Regions from separate parts of the Comamonas sediminis genome, predicted to be linked through region 1. Evidence: predicted binding sites of a transcription regulator. Region 1 holds the regulator's gene; each other region holds the start of a gene.

Region 1 (3,382 bases):
GGCAGGCCAGCAACTGGACGCCGAAGCCATCATTGCGACCCTCAAGAAGCAGCTGGCCAACTTCAAGATTCCCAAGCGCTGCTTTGTCGTGGCCGAGCTGCCCCGCAACACCATGGGCAAGGTGCAGAAGAACCTGTTGCGCGACCAGTACCAGGGCCTGTTCAAGGGCTGATACCCTGCAGAGGCGGTTTGGAGCCGCCATGACAAAACCCTCGCTGGTTGCAGCGCATCCGCTGCCGCAAGCGAGGGTTTTTTATCGGGGTTGAAGTTATGCGGCGGTCAGCGCAGCACCAGCACCGGTATCGTCGCATGGGTCAGCACATGCTGGGTTTCGCTGCCCAGCAGCAAACGCTTCAAGCCCCGGTAGCCGTGCGAGGCCATCACAATCAGGTCGCAGTTTTCCTTCTTGGCCGTCTCCAGCAAGGCTTCGGCAATCAGGTCGGACTTGATCACCAAGGTCTTGATCGGCACGCCCGTTGCGGCACCTTCGGCCACGACCTTGTCAACCACGCTCTGCGCAGCGCGCTGCCAGCCTTCTTCGATGCGTGCGATGTCATCGGGGTTCTGCATCGTGCTGCCTTCGAAGTAGCTGCGCGGGTAGTTCGGCGAGATATTGACGGCGGTGACGGTGGCATGGCTCAGCTTGGCCAGCGCCAGCGCATGGCGGACCGCTTTCTCGGACAGCTCAGAGCCATCGGTGGCAAGCAGGATATGTTGGTACATGACAGGCTCCTTTCGGGTCAGACTCTGGACAGGGCCACAGGCTGCTGCCTTGCCCTGGTTTCATCTCCAAGCATCGCCGCTTATCGCGCGGAACGATGTCGGATCAGGCCGCATTCGTGTCTCGGGCCTGCACTTTTCAGGCCGAGCAGGCCTGGGTGTTGATCAGACCCTGGAGCTTGTCGGTGTCGAGAATGCGCACATGGCGCTGCTTGACCTCGATGATGTTCTCCTCGGCAAACTTGGAGAAGGTGCGGCTCACCGTTTCAAGTTTCAGGCCCAGGTAGCTGCCGATTTCCTCGCGGGTCATGCGCAGGATCAGTTCATGCTGCGAAAAGCCCCGGGCGTGCAGCCGCTGCACCAGGTTCAGCAGGAAGGCGGCCAGACGCTCTTCGGCACGCATGCTGCCCAGCAGCAGCATCACGCCGTGCTCGCGCACGATCTCGCGGCTCATGACCTTGTGCACATGGTGCTGCAAGGCCGTCACTTCGCGCGACAGGTCCTCGAGTGTCGAGTAGGGCATCACGCAGACCTCGGCATCTTCCAGCGCAATCGCGTCGCAGGAGTGGCGGTCATTGACGATGCCGTCCAGGCCGATGATCTCGCCCGCCATCTGAAAACCGGTGACCTGGTCACGCCCGTCTTCTGTGGCGATGCTGGTCTTGAAGAAGCCGGTGCGAATCGCATACAGCGAGGTGAACGTCTCGCCATTGCGGAACAGCGCACTGCCGCGCTTGATCTTGCGACGGGTGGCAACGATCTCGTCGATACGCTCCATTTGTTCGGCCGACAGACCCACGGGCATGCACAGCTCGCGCAGATTGCAGTTGGAGCACGCCACTTTGATGGAGTTGGATGTCATGTATCAATACCCGTGAACAAATATTCGTGTAGGAACGGCGTTCCATGTATGGGCCTATTGTGCGTGCAGGCGCCAAATGGGTTCTTGATGTATATCAAGGACGGGTGGCAAGCCTTGGGGCACATTGGGGGTCCGCAAGGATAAAGCCCATGATTTCCCTGACCCCCGAACTGCTGCGCCGTTTTGACGTCCCCGGCCCCCGTTACACGTCGTATCCTACCGCAGACCGATTTGTTGAAGCCTTTGCTGCGAATGAGTACAAGCAGGCGCTGGTGCAGCGCGGCCACGGCCTGGCTGGGAGATTGGCGCCGCTGTCGTTGTATGTGCATGTGCCGTTCTGTGCCTCGCTGTGCTACTACTGCGCCTGCAACAAGATCATCACCAAGCATGCCGAGCGGGCCGACGAATACCTGGATTACCTGGAGCGCGAGCTGGATCTGCAGCTCGCCCACCTCAGCACCCGGTCCACCATCAGCCAGCTGCACCTGGGCGGGGGCTCGCCGACCTTCCTGAGCGATGCGGGTCTCAGCCGCCTGATGGACATGGTCAAGCAGCGCTTCCATCTGCAGCCGGGCGGCGAGTACTCGATCGAGATCGACCCGCGCACCGTGAGCCGCGAGCGCCTGCTGCACCTCTACCAACTGGGTTTTAACCGCCTGAGCTTTGGCGTGCAGGATTTCGACCCGCTGGTGCAAAAGGCCGTGCACCGCGAGCAGCCCGCCGACCAGGTGTTTGCGCTGGTCGAGCAGGCGCGCGCAATCGGCTTTGAATCCATCAATATTGATCTGATCTATGGTTTGCCGTTGCAAAGCCCGGCCAGCTTCGCCCGCACGATGGAGCAGGTCAATGCGCTGCGGCCTGACCGCATTGCGCTCTACGCCTATGCGCATCTGCCCGAGCGCTTCAAGCCCCAGCGCCGCATCCTGGTGCAGGACTTGCCCAGCCCGGCGGACAAGCTGGCCATGCTGGCCCAGGCGCTGGCCGCGCTGGAGGGTGCCGGCTATGTCTACGTGGGCATGGACCATTTCGCGCTGCCCGAGGATGCGTTGGCGGTGGCCAAGCGCCAGGGCCGCCTGCACCGCAATTTTCAGGGCTATAGCACGCAGCCCGATTGTGATCTGCTGGCGCTGGGCGTCTCGGCCATCGGCCGCATCGGCGCCACCTACAGCCAGAATGCCAAGACGCTGGAGGAGTATTACGACCTGATCGACCAGGGCCAGATCCCCGTGGTGCGCGGGCTGGCGCTGACGCGCGATGACCTGCTGCGCCGCGCGGTGATCATGGGTCTGATGTGCCAGGGCAGCCTGGCGATCGAATCGCTGGAGCAGGCCTGGCTGATCGACTTTGCGCAGTACTTTGCCGCCGAGCTGGCCCAGCTGCGCGAGCTGCAGGCGCAGGGCCTGGTGGACGTGCGAGACGATGTGATCAACGTGACCGAGCTGGGCTGGTACTTTGTGCGCGGCGTGGCCATGGTGTTCGACAAGAACCTGCAGGCCGACCGCAACCGCGCGCGCTTCTCGCGCATCATCTAGCCTGCTGTGGCCCGTCTCAGACCTGCCAAGCCGCCAGACTCTTGTAGAGCATGTACAGCGCCAGGCACAGCAGGATGCCGCCAAAGATCTTCTTGAGCTGTGCCACCGGCAGGCGGTGTGCGGCGCGGGCACCCAGCGGTGCGGTCAGCACGCTGCAGGTGGCGATGGCGGCCAGGCCCGGCAGCCAGATGTAGCCCAGCGAATGCGGTGGCAGGCCCTGCAGGTGCAGGCCGGCCACCATGAAGCCGGCGACATTGGTGACGGCGAT
Region 2 (3,382 bases), on a different contig from region 1:
CTACCAGAATGGATCGATGCTGGACGATGCAGATTTTGGCCTGGGCCAGTTCAGCCCGCAGCAGGCGGGCGGCCACTGGCCCGAGCCGGTGATCCTGGTGCCCGGCAACCATGAGTTTGACAACCTGGATTTCGACATGGCCCGGCAGCGCCTGCGCGCCAGCTGCAACAAGCTGGGTATCACGATGCTGGACTGCGAAACCCTGGTGATCGATGGCGTGCGCTTCATCGGCACCACACTCTGGTCCGACTACGACGCGATTGCGCTGCACAACGGCGTGACCGAGCTGGGCGCGCTGATGAAGCAGCGCGAGAAGGCCTTCAAGGCCGCCAACTTCTACCTGACCAAGGCCCAGACCGTGCGCAACGGCCAGCCCTTTCTGGCTGCCGAGATGCGCGACGAAGCGCTGCGCTGCCAGCAATGGCTGCGCGCCGCACTGGCCGAGCCCTTTGACGGCAAGACCGTCGTCATCACCCACTTCGCCCCCAGCCTGCGCAGCGCCGATCCGCGCTATGGGCTGACCCCTGGCACCGCCGGCTTTTGCAATGTGCTGGATGACCTGCTGCCCTATGCCGACCTCTGGATCCACGGCCACCTGCATGCGCCCAGCGACTATCTGGCCAAAGGCCAGCACAGCGATGGCCGCCCCTGGCAATGCCGGGTCGTGGCCAACCCGCTGGGCTATGCGCGCAAGGGCGAGCAGGAGACCTTCAACCCGCATTGCCTGGTGCGGGTGTAAGGCGACAGGTTCTCAGGGACTGCTCGGCGCGCCACGACTTCTCGCGCGGCTCCACAACATCGGTACGGTAAGGTTTGTGCTTGGCGCTGACTAGCCTCTGCGCCGCCGCTATGCCTTGAGCGGGCGCATATATCCCGCCTATTCATCTCCATTTTGCATACCGCGTCCCTAAAACAGTCATTTGGGCGCATTTCAGCAGCAAAACATTTACGGTCGACTTTTCTTCTCCGGTGCGTGCTTAGCATATTCGATCAAAACCAAGGGTTTTCACTTAAATTTTTCGCCAAGCCTGATGCACATCAATGTGCGTTTGACGATGAATCTATAAGCTGATACACATGATTTAAGCCTGTAAAGCGCGTTGCCGGTGCCGGTATGCGGGTTTTGCCAGCTCACAGTCCAGCGTTGGTCGTGGCACCGGTGTTGGGTCCCTCACCCCTTGTTGAAGGAGTTAAGGCATGCGTATTTTGTTGGCCGTTGACGGCAGCCCTTACACCCAAAAAATGCTGGATTACCTGGCAGCGCACGCAGAGTGGCTGACCTCCAACCACCATTACACGGCACTCACGGTGCAGCCGCTGCTGCCGCCCCGGGCCGCCAAGGCCCTGGGCAAGGCGCTGGTGGATGACTACCACTCGGAAGAAGCGCAAAAGGTGCTGGCGCCGGTGCAGGAGTTCCTGGCTGCCCACCAGGTGAAGGCCGTGGCAGAGAGCGCTGTGGGCCCCATTTCGCAGACCATTGCGGAGACGGCCGATAACGGCGGCTATGACCTGCTGATCATGGGCACCCGGGGCCATGGCGCGCTGGCCAAGCTGGTGCTGGGCTCGGTGGCCACCCAGGTACTGGCAGAGAGCAAGGTGCCGGTACTGCTGGTGCGATAAGCCGGCCGCCAGATGACGGTGCTGTCATGCGCTATTCACCGTGTAGCAATACTGGGCGTGGATACTTCGCCATTGACCGTGTTTACTGATGAGGGAGGGATGGAACCACCGGTGCAATGAACACAGGGGTACATCCGGAAACTGCTTGCATCCTTTGGGGTGCAGGCAGTTTTTTTATGCCTTGACTATGGCGCGGTTTATGCCTTCACGGTGGCGCGGGCTGCGGCCGTGGGCGGCGCCAGGCTGCCCTTGGCGCTGTGCACCATCGCATCGCTCAGCGCGCTGAGCAAGGCCGACTGCAGGTTCCAGCAGTGCCAGAACAGATCAACGCGCAGCACCTGGGCCTCGGCCACATTGACCAGGCGGCCATCGGCCAGGTAGGGACGGGCGAGCAACTCGGGCACCACGCCCACGCCCCAGCCGGCGGCCACGGCGCGCACCTGGGCTTCGGAGTTGGGAACGTAGAGCTGGTGCAGGCCCACCGTCTTGAGCCCCATCGCACGGGCGACAAAAACGCGCTGCATGTCGTCCTTGCGGTTGTAGCTGAGAAACGGCAGGTGCTTGAAGTTGCTGCGGTTGATGCCCTGCGGCACATGCTGCTCGGCGAAGGCGGGCGAGGCCACGGCGATGTAATGCATCGCGCCCAGCGCCGTCACGCGGCAGCCGCGCAAGGCTCTGGGCATCGTCGTGACACAGCCCAGCACCTCCCCGGTGCGCAGCAGCTCCAACGTGTGGTCCTGGTCGTCGGTGATGATCTCCAGCGGCAGCTGCTGCAGCGCGATGTCCTGCAGCGCATCCAGCGCCCAGGTGGCAATGCTGTCGGCATTGATGGCGATCGAGATGGCCTCGTCATGCGCGCTGCGGCCCATGGCGTGGGGCAGCAGGCTGTGCAGCTCCTGCTCCAGGTCGGTGCGCAGCAGCCGCAGCTGCTGGGTGTGCTTGAGCAGCAACTGTCCCGCAGCGGTCGGGCGCAGCGGACGGCTGCGCACCACCAGCACCGAGCCGATCTGTGCCTCCAGCGCGCGCAGCCGCTGCGAGACCGCCGATTGCGTCACATTCAGTCGCACAGCGGCCTTCTCGAAACCGCCTTCTTCAATCACGGCGGCCAGGCATTCCAGCGCGACCGGGTCCAGGTTGCTCATGGGGCTCCAGTATTAGTAGAACTGATGAATCCTGAAGAAGTTTAATTGCACTTTATGTTACAGCCAAGATGCCAGACACTGAGAGCCATGAAAGTCATCATCCTCGGCGCCGGCATCATCGGCACCAGCACTGCCTGGCATTTGCTGCAACTCGGCCACGACGTCACCGTCGTGGACCGCCAACCGGACGCGGCGCTGGAGACCAGCTTTGCCAATGCCGCGCAGATCTCGGTGAGCTACTGCGAGCCCTGGGCCAACAAGCATGCCCCGCTCAAGGCGCTCAAGTGGATGTTCGACAAGGAGGCACCGCTGCTGCTGCGCCCCCATGCCGATCCGCAGCAATGGCGCTGGCTCACCCAGTTTCTGGCCGAGTGCAATGACCGCTCCTTTGCCCGCAATGTGCAGCAGATCGTCGCGCTCGGTGCCTACAGCCACAGCGCGTTGAAGGCCGTGGTGGCGCAGACCGGCATCGAGTTCAACCGGCTCGAACGCGGCATTGCCCACTTCTTCACCAGCGACGAAGCGGTGCAGGATGCACAGATGGCCGTCGATCTGATGCGCCAGTACGGTGTGAACCGCCGCATGGTCAGCACCGAAGAGTTTCTGAAGATCGAGCCCGC
Region 3 (3,382 bases), on a different contig from region 1:
TTGTCTCTCTCGATCCGCGCAGCGGTGCCATCAAGGCACTGGTCGGTGGCTTCGATTTCGACAAGAACAAGTTCAACCACGTGACCCAGGCATGGCGCCAGCCGGGCTCCAGCTTCAAGCCCTTTATCTATTCGGCAGCGCTGGAAAAAGGTTTTTCGCCCACGACTGTGATCAATGACGCTCCGCTGAGCTTCCCCGGATCGGCAGGGCAACAACCCTGGGAACCCAAAAATTCTGATGGCCGCTTCGATGGCCCCATGACGATGCGCCAGGCGTTGGCCCGTTCCAAAAACCTGGTGACCATCCGCGTGATGCAGTCGGTGGGCCCGAAAAAAGCCCAGGAATGGGTCACGAAGTTCGGCTTTGATGCCGACAAGCAGCCCCCCTACCTGCCCATGGCGCTGGGCGCCGGCTCGGTCACACCGATGCAGATGGTGGCTGCCTATTCGGTATTCGCCAATGGCGGGCACCGGGTCAATCCTTATCTGATTGCCAAAATCACCGACCACCGGGGCAATGTGCTGTCCGAATTCACGCCGCCCGCCACCGATGACCTGCCCCGCGCCATTGATGCCCGCAATGCGTTCGTGATGGACTCGCTGCTGCAGGACGTTGCCCGCTACGGCACGGCTGCCAAGGCCCAGGCCCAACTCAAGCGCCCTGACATCTATGGCAAGACCGGTACCACGAATGATTCGGTGGACGCGTGGTTTGCGGGCTTCCAGCCCACCAATGCGGCCGTTGTCTGGATGGGATATGACAACCCCCGCAGTCTGGGTGCGCGCGAATATGGTGGGGGCCTCAGTCTGCCCATCTGGATCAACTACATGCAGCACGCGCTCAAGGATGTGCCGGTGGCCAAGATGACGCCTCCAAACGGACTGGTCAACGTCGGCGGTGACTGGCTCTACGAAGAGTACGCCCGCAGCGCGCCTAATCTGGGACTGGACTCGCCGGCGCCTACCGCCGACACCATGGTGCCGCCACCGAACGCTGATGAGCGCAACAAGATTCTGGACCTGTTCCGCAACTGACGCAGCAGCACCCAGCCACCAGGCCAGTCCGTATCGCTACGAACTGGCCTTTTTTGCGGGCGATCCGCTTCAGGCCTTGAAGACCAGCGGCAGACCTGACTGGACTGCGGCATCGCGCGTCAGGTCGGCGAAGAAGTCGTTACCGGTCTTGGTATCGCGCCACACGCTGCCATCCCACTTGTAGTGGTAGCCGCCGGATTTGGCCGCCAGCCATACCTCATGCAGCGGAGGCTGCAGGTTGATGATGATCTGGCTGCGGTTGGCAAAGACCAGGGTCAGCAGGCCGCCTACGCGCTGGGCGTCGATATCGGCATCGGTCTCATCATTGATGCGGTCGCAGGTCTGCTCAACCGCCAGCAAGAGTTTTTCCGCGGCATCCAGGTATTCGAGTTCGTTCATTACAATGCTTCAATGTGGAGTATTTACCAAATTGTATGCAGGACCTTTGTCCTTGCCACCGGTGCGGCACTATTGGCAGCTTGTGGCCAGCGTGGGCCTCTGTACCTGCCGACCGAGCCTGCAGCAGCCAACCGGGCGACCTTGCCGCAGACGCTGGACCCCAGTGCACCGGACCGGCCTGAGCCCCAGTTGCAGCCGTCCCCGGTGATGCAGGCCCCTGCCAGGCCCTGATGAAAGCGGCGGCGGCAATCCACCCCGCCTGCATCCTTGATCCACCTCAAGGTCCAATCCACTACACCCCGTTACAGTCACGCCCGTTGCAATTGATGTGTGGGCGGAAGAGATGGCGTTGGAACCTGTGGAACTGTACCGTGACGAGCAGCATGCTTGTCTGATGTTCACCGATCTGGTGGAAGAGGATGCGCAGGCCGTGCAGGCCAACCAGTTCCTGATTGTCGACCATGGCACCGGCGCCATCATCGACCCGGGCGGCAACCTCGCCTTCAATGAACTGTATATGGGCATGGTGCGCTATTTCTCGCCGCACAAGCTGTCCTACCTGATCGCATCGCATGCCGACCCGGACATCATCGCCTCACTGGACCGCTGGCTCACCTCCACCCGTGCATCCTTGGTGATCTCCCGCGTCTGGGAGCGCTTTGTGCCGCATTTCACCAAGGTCGGCAAGACGGAAAACCGGGTCATTCCCGTGCAGGACCCCGGTGGCATTCTGCCGCTGGGCCAGAGCCAGTTGCACATCCTGCCCGCGCATTTTCTGCACGCGGAAGGCAATTTCCACTTCTACGACCCGATCAGCCGCATCCTGTTCACCGGCGATCTGGGGGTCTCGATGACCGATGGCTATATCGCCCGCACGCCGGTGACGGACCTGGCCCCCCATATTCCCCGCATGGAGGGCTTTCACCGGCGCTACATGGTGTCCAACAAGGTGCTGCGCCTGTGGGTGGCCATGGCGCGCCAGTTGGATATTTCATTGATCGTGCCTCAGCACGGCGCACCCATCATGGGCCCGGCCATCGCCCAGTTCTTTGACTGGCTCGACCACCTGATGTGCGGGGTCGATCTGATGGACAACCAGAACTACACCCTGCCCCAGCAGGCGATCTCGCCGCAGCCGCAACGCCCGCAGTAAGCCTGGTCCGTACCGCTTACAGCGTACCGTAGCTGTGCAAGCCGGACAGGAACATGTTCACCCCCAGGAAGGCAAAGGTCGTCACCACCAGGCCCACCAGCGCCCACCAGGCCGAGACTGCACCGCGCAGGCCCTTGACCAGGCGCATGTGGAGCCAGGCAGCATAGTTCAGCCAGACGATCAGCGCCCAGGTCTCCTTGGGGTCCCAGCTCCAGTAACCGCCCCAGGCCTCGGCCGCCCACAGCGCCCCCAGCACGGTGGCAATAGTGAAGAACGCAAAGCCCACGGCGATCGCCTTGTACATCAGGTCATCCATGATCTGCAGGCGCGGCGTGCCCCGGTTGATCCAGTGGCGCAACCCGATCATCAGCGCAAAGAACAGCTCCAGCGGCAAGGCCATGCGCAAGGTCTTGTCGAGCGAGGGGTAGAGGCTTTCATCACCCCAGACACGGAAGGCCGCCAACGGCAGCACCAGCACCAGCATGGGTACGAGCACCAGGCCGATCCACAGCGCCCGCTGCGTGGCCGCCTTCAGCAGATAGGCCAGTGCCACCATCGCAGCCAGCGCAAAGGTGCCGTAGCCGACAAAATTGGCCGGCACATGCAGCTTCATCCACCAGCTTTGCAGCGCGGGCACCAGTGGCTGGATCTCATGGGCCTGGCGGGCCACCGTGTACCACAGCAGAAATCCGACCGAGGCACTGACCACCAGCATCACAAAGCCGCCCAGCGCCCGGGTCTGGTAATGCGCTTCGAAGTAGAGGTAGAAAAGTGCCGTCATCCAGGCAAACAGCAC
Region 4 (3,382 bases), on a different contig from region 1:
GGCCGGCCTGGGGCTCACCACCCATGTGCGCGCCGTGCGGGCTGCGGGCATCAAGCCCTTGCTGCTGGGGCTGGTGCTGTTTGTCTGGCTGGTGCTGGGCGGGCTGGCGGTCAATACCTGGCTCTGAGCGTGTTGATGGCGCTGAGCGCTCATAAGCTCATACCCAAAAAATCGTTGGTCTGCCGCACAAAACTGCTACAACCGGGAGGCATATTTCTGCCCACAAAAAGGATTCCAACACCATGCGCATCGAGACATTGGCCGTTCACGCAGGCTATTCGCCCGACCCGACCACCAAGGCTGCGGCCGTGCCCATCTACCAAACGGTGGCCTACGCCTTTGACAGCGCGCAGCATGGCGCCGACCTGTTTGACCTGAAGGTGCCGGGCAATATCTACACCCGCATCATGAACCCGACCACCGATGTGCTGGAAAAGCGCGTGGCCGCGCTGGAAGGCGGCATTGCCGCGCTGGCACTGGCCTCGGGCATGGCAGCGATCACCGCAGCCATCCAGACCTTGGCCGAAGCGGGCGACAACATCGTCTCGGCCAGCACCTTGTATGGCGGCACCTACAACCTGTTTGCCCACACCTTTCCGCAGCAAGGCATCGAGGTGCGCTTTGCCGATCCGCGTGACCCGGCCAGCTTTGGCGCACTGATCGACGACAAGACCAAGGCCGTGTTCATCGAGTCCATCGGCAACCCGCTGGGCAATGTCACCGACATCCGCGCGCTGGCCGATGTGGCCCACCGCCATGGCGTGCCGCTGATCGTCGACAACACCGTGCCATCGCCCTATCTGCTGCGCCCCATCGAGCATGGCGCTGACATCGTCGTGCACTCGCTCACCAAATACCTCGGCGGCCATGGCACCAGCGTCGGCGGCGCCATCGTCGACAGCGGCACCTTCCCCTGGGCGGAGCACAAGGCGCGCTTCAAGCGCCTCAACGAACCCGATGTGAGCTACCACGGCGTGATCTATACCGAAGCGCTGGGCCCTGCGGCCTACATCGGCCGCGCGCGCGTGGTGCCGCTGCGCAATATGGGCGCGGCCATCTCGCCGCAGAACGCGTTCCAGATCCTGCAAGGCATCGAAACCTTGGCGCTGCGCATGGACCGCATTTGCCAGAACACCCAGAAGATTGCCGAGACCCTGCAAAAGCACCCCAAGGTCGCCTGGGTGCGCTATGCGGGCCTGCCAGACCACCCGGACCATGCCATTCTGCAAAAGCAGTCGGGCGGCCGCGCCTCGGGTATTTTGTCGTTCAGCCTCCAGGCCGCCGATGGCGAAGGCCGTGCCGCAGGCGCCCGCTTTCTGGATGCTTTGCAGCTGTTCACGCGCCTGGTCAATATTGGCGATGCCAAATCACTGGCCACGCACCCGGCCTCGACCACCCACCGCCAGCTCGACAGTGGCGAGCTGGAGAAGGCCGGCGTCAGCGAAGGCATGGTGCGTCTGTCCGTCGGCATCGAGCATGTCGATGACCTGCTGGCCGATCTGGATCAGGCGCTGGCCAAGGTCTGAGGGGCCGTCGCACGCAAAAAAAGAGCCGCTTGCAACAAGCGGCTCAATCACAGTGCTCTTTGATCCGTGGACGGCTTCAGACCCCGTTTAGAAGCGGTAGCCCACACCGACACCCAGCAGCCAAGGATCGACCTTGAAGGTTCCCACCTTGGTGCCCGCCGAGCGCACATCGGTCTTGATGTAGACCTTCTTCACATCCACGTTGATCGACCAGTTCTTGTCGAGCATGTAGTCAAAGCCGATCTGCAGTGCGGCGCCAAAGCTGTTCTTCTTGATCGATGGATCGAGCGCGGCCTCAACCGCCGGTGCGAAGTTCACGTTCGAGAAGCGCGTGTAGTTCACACCAGCGCCCAGATAGGGCTTGAACGCGCCCATGTTGGTGAAGTGGTACTGCGCCAGCAGGCTGGGCGGCAGGTGCTTGAGCGTACCGATCTTGGCGCCGTCAGAGCGCAGGTCGTGCTTTTGCGGGTAGGTCAGCACCAGCTCGGCCGCGATATTGGGCGTGAAGAAGTAGGTCACATCCACTTCGGGAATGGTCTTGTCATTGATCGACAGACCCAGGCCGGTGGAGTCCTTGTTGGCGCTGTCCAGGTGCACCGCACGCAAACGCACTTGCCAGGGGCTTTGCGCCTCCTGCGCCATCGCGGCGCCCGACGCCATTGCACATACAGCCGCCGCTGCCAACATCATTTTTTTCATCATCATTGCCCTCGCTGCGATCTTGCTCGCATGGATTGAAAAGTAGCTGAAACGAGCCAGCATCTGCATGCCCGGCCAGCGCCAAGCGCCGGATAGGTGGGTGGCAGATCTGCCTGCTGTCCATGCCCTGCATCTTCTTCCTCTGCGCGCCAGGCGGCCCTGACCCAGATCAACGAGACAAAACAAGCCATGAAAAAAGGCGGCCCGCTGTTGCGATGCCGCCTTGAGGTCTTTACTGCAGCCGCATCCCAACGATGTGGCGCTGCTGCTGATCAGTGCCTGCGCAACTTGTGCCAGGCCTCCACCGCCAGCACCACCAGGCCACCAATGGCCGCGCCGACGGCCACGTGCACCAGCGTCGGTGCCAGCAGGGCCACCACACCGCCCATCGGGGTCACGGTGCTCTGCAGCCAGTGCTCGATCGGGCCGATGCCATGCACCAGCAAGCTGCCGCCCACCATGAACATCGCAGCCGTACCCACAATCGACAAGCCGCGCATCAGCCAGGGCGTAAAAGCGATCAGGCCCCGGCCAAACGCCTTTGCGGCGGCACTGGTCTTGCGCATCAGCCACATGCCCACATCGTCCATGCGCACAATGCCGGCCACTAGGCCGTATACAAACACGGTGATCGCCAGCGCCACAGCGACCAACACCACCAACTGCTCGGCAATCGGCTTGCTGGCGACGGTGCCCAGCGCAATCGCCATGATCTCGGCCGACAGAATGAAATCGGTACGCACGGCACCCGCCACCTTGGCCTTTTCATAGGCCACCGGGTCCATGTTCTTCTCGTTGGCGGCTTTGACCGACGAAGGGGCTACACCCATTTGTGCAGCCTGCTCTGACTCCTTGACGGCGTCATGGGTGTGCTTGGGCTTGTGGAACAGGCTGAGCACCTTCTCCACCCCCTCAAAACACAGGAAAGCGCCGCCAATCATCAACAGCGGCGTGATCAGCCAGGGCGCAAAAGCACTGATCAGCAACGCTGCCGGCACCAAAATGGCCTTGTTCTTCAGTGAGCCCTTGGCCACCGCCCAGACCACCGGCAACTCCCGGTTGGCCTTGACGCCGGTCACCTGCTCGGCATTCAGCGCCAGGTCATCGCCCAGCACCCCCGCCGTCTTTTGCACCGCCACCTTGGTCTGCGTGGCCAC

The links. Region 1 encodes FNR, which switches genes on or off when oxygen is low (the NO sensors DNR and NnrR bind a similar motif). Its sites were predicted from a motif close to TTGATNNNNATCAA; they were not measured.
Region 2: AB7A72_RS16895 (universal stress protein) is a predicted target of FNR. The motif match lies at 1,029-1,042, and genes of this name have one in related genera.
Region 3: AB7A72_RS14695 (oxygen-binding di-iron domain-containing protein) is a predicted target of FNR. The motif match lies at 1,701-1,714, and genes of this name have one in related genera.
Region 4: AB7A72_RS10250 (OmpW/AlkL family protein) is a predicted target of FNR. The motif match lies at 2,385-2,398, and genes of this name have one in related genera.

What each region holds. Positions count from the first base shown of each region.
Region 1 is NZ_JBGBDC010000001.1:622,824-626,205, reverse strand. It holds gene AB7A72_RS02750 (malonate--CoA ligase) at 1-172, shown strand, start outside; gene AB7A72_RS02745 (universal stress protein) at 280-723, opposite strand; gene fnr (fumarate/nitrate reduction transcriptional regulator Fnr) at 860-1,582, opposite strand; gene hemN (oxygen-independent coproporphyrinogen III oxidase) at 1,732-3,114, shown strand; gene AB7A72_RS02730 (sulfite exporter TauE/SafE family protein) at 3,131-3,382, opposite strand, start outside.
Region 2 is NZ_JBGBDC010000007.1:192,052-195,433, forward strand. It holds gene AB7A72_RS16890 (metallophosphoesterase) at 1-739, shown strand, start outside; gene AB7A72_RS16895 (universal stress protein) at 1,198-1,620, shown strand; gene AB7A72_RS16900 (LysR family transcriptional regulator ArgP) at 1,818-2,762, opposite strand; gene AB7A72_RS16905 (D-amino acid dehydrogenase) at 2,817-3,382, shown strand, end outside.
Region 3 is NZ_JBGBDC010000006.1:135,581-138,962, reverse strand. It holds gene AB7A72_RS14710 (penicillin-binding protein 1A) at 1-1,034, shown strand, start outside; gene cyaY (iron donor protein CyaY) at 1,104-1,433, opposite strand; gene lptM (LPS translocon maturation chaperone LptM) at 1,446-1,664, shown strand; gene AB7A72_RS14695 (oxygen-binding di-iron domain-containing protein) at 1,777-2,586, shown strand; gene ccsB (c-type cytochrome biogenesis protein CcsB) at 2,603-3,382, opposite strand, start outside.
Region 4 is NZ_JBGBDC010000004.1:31,901-35,282, reverse strand. It holds gene AB7A72_RS10260 (YeiH family protein) at 1-127, shown strand, start outside; gene AB7A72_RS10255 (O-acetylhomoserine aminocarboxypropyltransferase/cysteine synthase family protein) at 243-1,526, shown strand; gene AB7A72_RS10250 (OmpW/AlkL family protein) at 1,614-2,225, opposite strand; gene AB7A72_RS10245 (DUF808 domain-containing protein) at 2,498-3,382, opposite strand, start outside.